Regions from separate parts of the Anaerosporomusa subterranea genome, predicted to be linked through region 2. Evidence: riboswitches for the same ligand, from Rfam matches in the RefSeq annotation. Region 2 holds a riboswitch; the other holds the start of a gene.

Region 1 (3,419 bases), on a different contig from region 2:
CAGCGAAGAAAAAATCGGCAAAGCATTTGCCGGTATGCGCGATAAAGTAGTTATTGCAACAAAAAGTATGAAACGGGATGCAACAGGTACTACAGAGCATATTAACAACAGTCTTACAATGATGCAAACAGACTATATTGATCTCTTTCAATTCCACCAAGTTGCGCAAGATAGTGCGTGGGAGCAGATAACTGGCCCCGGTGGCGCCCTGGAAGCCGTGCTGAAGGCGCAACAGGCGGGAAAAGTTCGTCACATCGGGGTGACTTCCCACAGTCTGCCAATGGCGATCAAGTTAATTCAGACCAAGTTATTTGTCACAGTGCAGTTTCCGTTTAACTTCATTGAAAACGCACCAAGCAGCGAACTGCATCCGCTGGCTGAACAACTCGGTCTGGGAATTATCGGCATGAAACCATTCGCTGGTGGCGTAATCGACGATGCTGCTCTGGCGTTTGCCTTTTTGCGGCAGTATCCGGCGGTTATTCCCATTCCAGGCTTTGACTCGGTGGAATCGGTCGATCAGATTGTCGGTTTTTATCAGAAACCTAACCATTTGACTGAGTCAGATCTCGCAAAGATGGAACTTTATAGACAGGAACTAGGCCGGCAATTCTGCAGACGCTGCGAGTACTGTCAGCCTTGTCCGCATGGTGTCATGATCACTCCTGCCATGGGTTATAAGGTGCTTGCTGGTAGAATGTCAGCAAAAACGGCGGTAAACTTCAATCGTCAGGCTATGGAAAGCATCGATAAATGCATCCAATGCGGAGTATGTTTGCCACGATGTCCATATAATCTGCCGATACCGGAGATTCTGCATAAATACTATGATCTCTACCAAGAGCACTGTAAAGAATTCGGCCAAGAATAATGTGATTATTTCCGGGAAATTGGCGAAAATAAAGAGTAGACTATAGTATCGGCAGAACGTATCGATATGGCAATAATAGTGCAAGCTGCTATGACCATCTGCTATTGACACTCAGAGGGTATTACTGTATGATATATACAAAATTTAATATTGTCTGGATAGAGGAGCGAAGACCATGAGTAGGTGTCAGGAGTCGCCAGCAAAGATTGGCGCTAAAAGGGGTCATCGCCGAAGCGATTAACCGCAGGCAAAGGTAAATTGCTGGGCTTATGCTAAACAGGTATAAGACTGTCACCTGACTGTAGGTGGAGTGCTATCTTGCAAGCGGGATTTGACAATGTCTGCCTAGCGGCTGCGAGAGTACTTGCTGCCGCTTTATTTTTTAGTTGTAAAGTATTGCATTGTTTCTGAAAAAACTCCGGGAGGAAAGTATAATGGCTGAAAAGAAATTGCCTTTTACAAAAGAACAACTAGAATCAATTATTCAAGAATATCCGACACCTTTGCATATTTATGATGAACAAGCAATTCGGGCAAACGCCAGGAGACTATTGGCTGCGTTTTCCTGGGCTCCGAAATTTAAGGAATATTTTGCTGTCAAGGCAACGCCAAATCCGCATATTCTTTCATTATTGCGCGAAGAGGGAATAGGCGCGGACTGCAGCTCATTGGCTGAACTGGTTTTAGCAGAAAAGAGCGGCATTACCGGCGAGAACATCATGTTCACCTCAAATGATACTCCGTTTGAAGAATACCAGAAGGCACGCGAATTGGGAGCTATCATTAATCTTGATGACATCACTCAAATCGCCTATTTAGAGAAACATGCCGGTTTACCGGATCTCATTTCGTTCCGCTACAATCCGGGACCGTTGCGGGGCGGCAATTCGATTATCGGTAATCCCGAAGAAGCGAAATATGGCTTGACCCGCGAACAAATAGTTGAAGGTTATCGTATCCTTCGGGATAAAGGTGTCAAACGATTCGGCATCCACACAATGGTTATATCGAATGAACTGAATCCAGCCTACTTCATAGAAACTGCCAATATGATGTTTGATCTGATCATTGAGATTCATCAAGAACTAGGAATTCGCATTGAAATGGTCAACTTTGGCGGCGGTATCGGCATTCCTTACCGCCCTGAGCAAGAAGCTGTCGACTTAGAACTGATTGGCAATGGCGTTCAAGCTGCCTATGAAGCAAAGATTGTCGCTAATGGACTGGCTCCGCTGACGTTGGCGCTCGAATGTGGTCGTGTTATCACTGGCCCCTACGGCTATTTGGTGACAAGAGTTCTGCATAAAAAAGAGATTTATAAAAACTATATCGGTGTCGACGCCTCCATGGCCAACCTGATGCGCCCAGGCATGTATGGGGCCTATCATCACATCACTGTCGTCGACAAAGAACATGAACCATTAAGCCACGTGTATGATGTCTCCGGCGGTCTCTGTGAGAATAACGATAAGTTTGCGATTAACCGCAAACTGCCGAAAATAGATATCGATGATCTGCTTGTGATTCATGACGCTGGTGCGCATGGTCATGCAATGGGCTTCAATTATAATGGCAAGCTGCGCTCTGCCGAAGTGTTGCTTAGACCAGACGGCAGCGCAAAATTGATTCGCCGAGCGGAAACACTTGAGGATTTGTTTGGAACCTTAGATTTCAACAGCTTATAGAATAAACTCACAGAAGCCATAGGAACCGGCCAAAACTGGAAAATGGGCACTAGAGGAAGATCGCCGCGCTCTGCTCGTGATGACACAGTTTGTCATTGCGAACGGAGTGAAGCAATCTTCCTCTTTTTTAGGCTTTGAAGCGAGGTTGCGTTTTACCGCAGAGAACACAGAGGGGGCGGTACACAAAGGGAAACGGGACTGTGTTCTAATCTGCCGTAGCCCTCTGCAATTTTCCTCAGCGTACTCTGCGGTTCGCGTTCTCCGTTCGCCCTAAAGAATGTCTCAACGGGTTTATTATTGCAATGCATCATACACTATGCGCGACAACTCTGCAATGGTTTGTCTTCCCTGTTCTTCGACCGGCAAGTTTTCTGTCATGATCGTCAGAATATATGGCGTCTGTCCATAGATGATACCTGAGTCGTGTTCAATGCCGTCAAGTTCACCGGTTTTGTGAGCAATGACTGTGCCAGGTGGCAGCAACAGTGGCAGTTTGCATTTATCTGTTTGACGTAGCAAGATGGCAAGCATGGCCTGGGAGCTGGCCGGATTGATGCAGCCATTGGTATAGAGACGGCCAAGCAGAATATTCATATCAGTAGGAGAGGTAAGGTTATCTCTGCCGGCGGCGCGGGCGGTAAAGTCCATCATGTGCCGGCCGAGGAGGGTGTTGTGACAGCCGATTGTATACGCCAGCTTATTGACTGAATCCATGCCAAGAATTCGAATAAGAATATTAGTGGCCGTATTATCACTTTCAGTAATCATCAACTCAATGAGCTCAAGCAATTTGATACTGGTTCCATACGCCGCATGTTCAAGCGGACCAGCGCCACCGACCCGTACGGCGGGTGTGACCTCGG
Region 2 (3,419 bases):
CTGACGGCGATTGTAGTTCCCGGCAATGGGCGATTTCTCGGCTTCTTTGGCAGAAACGAAGAGATTATTATTCCATGGGACAAAATTAATAAGATCGGTTTGGATGTTATCTTGGTCGAAACAACGGCCTCAGTCGACTACGAGCGCTTAGATCGATAAACTATATACAATAACGGCTCAGGCCGTTATTTTTTTTGACATCAATCCGGGGTGTGATCGCATATCTTACTGTAACGATGGTTAGGGAGAGATGCGCATGCATTTTTGGGCTTTGATCATTCTGCTAATTATTTTAATTGGCGGGTCCATATGGATGCGAATGTGCTGTTTGCGAGCAGTTGATTCTTCTAAAGTCCAACAAACCGTGTTTTCAATAGCAGTGCAAGAATTAGTTGCCACTGCTGGTGGCGTTTACCTCTCGATCATTGCACTTGTCTCTTTTTTGAAACTGGACATTCCAGAAAAGCTGGCAGTGGCGGGAATTTCCTTTGATCCTATCGCATTACTGGCAATTGGCGTTGCGGTAGCACAACCATTGTGGAGAAGGCTGTTCCCCGAGAATACAGAATAGATGGGGTGATATTTTGCGTTTAAGTGATATGACGGGGAAAGAAGTAATTAATATCGCCGATGGAGCTAGACTAGGAATTGTTGAAGAATGTGATCTTGGTTTCGATTCAAGGACAGGCAAAATCGAATCCTTGTTGCTGCCGGGACGCGGTGGTTTGTTACAACTATTCGGTGAGTGCAAAGGAGCAGTTATACCATGGCAGTCAATCCGCCGAATTGGCGACGAGGTGATCATAACAGATATGAGCGATTCAGCCGATCGAGGTTTGATGGGAATTCGTCATGATCGGTAGAACAGATTAAAGCGAATAAAAACGACTGATTGGGGCAGGATATTATTATCATCATGGCAATACTAGGAGGAGATATCATGGAAAACAACAACAATTCTTCGCAAATGACAAATCAAACCGGCCCTGTCGTGACCAGTTATGCAGAAGGGCAATCTGCAGGCATGCAAGCATCAGGAAATACGAATACACAAACTGGGATGAATTCACAAACTAATATGACCTCGCAATCGACAATGACAACTCAAGCCGGTGGACAACAAGCCAAAGTTGCTTCCGGCAGGCAAAAGGTAGTTATCGGTATTTTCGAATCCAAACGTGAAGCTGAACAAGCAGTTAGCCAACTGCGCAATCAGGGGTTTTCCGATCAGGAAATTAATATCGTATCTAAACAAGGCCAAAATCAAACAGAGTATGCAGAAGATGACATTAGCGACGGGGCTCTTACCGGAGGTACGCTTGGCGGCATTGGCGGCCTACTGCTTGGTGCAGGCGCTCTAGCCATTCCGGGATTAGGACCAATCGTGGCAGTCGGACCGATCGCCGCTGCATTAAGTGGTGCGGTAATGGGAGGTGTCGCCGGCGGTCTGATTGACTGGGGGATTCCTGAGGAAGTCAGTCGTCGTTATGAGAACAGTGTCCGGCAAGGCGGAATTTTGGCCGTAATTCGTACATCTGATAGCTCTGTTAATCAGGCAGCCAGCATTTTACGGCAAAATGGAGCGAAAGATGTGGAATCACATGCCAGTAACGCACAGTAGTGATCTTGGCAAACTGGAAATAAAGTATTGACACAATAGTCACTAACGGGATACAATGAACATAAATTAAATAGAATCAGACCTGCGTACAGTGTAGTAGAGGTGCAGGCAACAAAAGTACTTTCAGGGAAGAGTGGTATCAATGATCTGAAAGAAAAGGGTTGTCTGCCGAAGCGATTGTGTCACCGGGACATTTTCGCTGGTCTTGTATAAAATATATACAAGATTGTCACCATGTTACCTCATGGTGGAGCGCTATCTCACTAATCAAGGCGAAACAAATTGTTTTTCCTTGTTTGACAAGGCTGCGTTAAGCAGTCAGTGAGAACTTCGCTCACTGACTGCTTTTATTTTAGGAGGTGTATGACATGATCCGGGTATTAGTGTGCGGTGCATATGGAAAAATGGGCCGCGAGGTTCTAAAGGCCGTGCACAAAGATGAACATTTGAGTGTGGTCGGTGCTGTAGATGTGAAATCTGAATTTTCCGATGTTGGTGATTTGATTGGAACCAGCAAAATCGGTGTTGTAGTAGGTAGTGATTTAGAAACTGTCATTCAGGAAACCCGCCCCCAAGTATTGGTTGATTTTACCCGTCCTGAGTCAGTAATGAACAATTTGCAAATTGCCATCCGTAACGGCGTTTGTCCGGTTGTGGGAACCACCGGCCTATCTGAAGCCGACGTAGCAGCGGTTAAGCAGCTTTGTAAAGAGAGACATGTTAATGCCATTATTGCACCGAATTTTTCATTGGGAGCCATTTTGATGATGCGCTTGGCCAAAGAAGCTGCCTCAGTTTTTCCGCATGTTGAAATCATCGAACTACATCACGATCAGAAGCTAGACGCTCCTTCAGGGACCGCGCTTCGTACTGCTGAATTAATTATGGAAACCCGCGGCCAGATGCGTCAGGGCCATCCGCAAGAAGTGGAAAAACTGGCTGGTGCCCGTGGCGGCGAAACAGGTGGCATCCGTATACATAGTGTCCGGCTACCTGGCTATGTGGCGCATCAGGAAGTGATCTTCGGCGGACTAGGTCAGACGCTAACAATTCGGCATGACTCAGTTTCTCGAGAATCCTTCATGCCTGGCGTTGTCTTGGCATGTAAAAAGGTGTTAACTGTTGACGGTTTAGTGTTTGGTCTGGAGAATATTCTAGAATAACGGAGGTACTTAAAATGAAAAAACCGAATGTGGCTATTCTCGGAGCAACCGGCGCCGTAGGTCAGGAGTTCCTTAAACTCATCGCAGAACGTAATTTTCCCTTCAATAATTTGAAACTGTTGGCGTCAGAACGTTCTGCAGGCAAACAAATTGAAGTGCTAGGTAAGACATATACAGTGGAAGAAGCCACACCGGACTCGTTTAATGGGATTGATATTGCGCTTTTCGCAGGTGGAGCGGCCAGCAAGACTCTAGCGCCTGAAGCTGTCCGCCGCGGCGCCATAGTTATTGATAATTCAAGCGCATTCCGTATGGATCCAGATGTGCCACTTGTCGTTCCAGAGGTTAATCCAGAGGCGTTACACTCCCATAAGGGGATCATCGCTAATCCGAATTGTTCCACTATCATTATGGTTATGGCTCTAAAACCAATCCATGATCGGGCCAAGATTAAGCGGATTGTCGTGTCGACATATCAAGCAGTATCAGGAGCAGGTAAAGAAGCGATTGATGAGTTGACTGAGCAAGTGACCGACATACTAGCTGGCAGACCTGTTCAAGCTAACATTCTGCCAAGCGCAAGTCTTCCCAAACACTATCAGATTGCTTTTAATTTACTCCCTCAAATTGATGTT

Evidence for each region. Region 2 has a riboswitch for lysine ahead of dapB (4-hydroxy-tetrahydrodipicolinate reductase). Riboswitches for the same ligand answer to the same signal wherever they lie in the genome.
Region 1: another riboswitch for lysine. It lies ahead of lysA (diaminopimelate decarboxylase); the one in region 2 lies ahead of dapB (4-hydroxy-tetrahydrodipicolinate reductase).

The regions. Positions count from the first base shown of each region.
Region 1 covers NZ_LSGP01000001.1:299,586-303,004, forward strand. Annotated here, with positions in the region: gene AXX12_RS01255 (aldo/keto reductase) at 1-871, shown strand, start outside; lysine riboswitch at 1,023-1,195, shown strand; gene lysA (diaminopimelate decarboxylase) at 1,306-2,556, shown strand; gene AXX12_RS01265 (serine hydrolase) at 2,851-3,419, opposite strand, start outside.
Region 2 covers NZ_LSGP01000013.1:238,870-242,288, forward strand. Annotated here, with positions in the region: gene AXX12_RS04720 (YlmC/YmxH family sporulation protein) at 1-159, shown strand, start outside; gene AXX12_RS04725 (hypothetical protein) at 257-571, shown strand; gene AXX12_RS04730 (YlmC/YmxH family sporulation protein) at 585-863, shown strand; gene AXX12_RS04735 (general stress protein) at 941-1,621, shown strand; lysine riboswitch at 1,711-1,887, shown strand; gene dapB (4-hydroxy-tetrahydrodipicolinate reductase) at 1,990-2,784, shown strand; gene AXX12_RS04745 (aspartate-semialdehyde dehydrogenase) at 2,799-3,419, shown strand, end outside.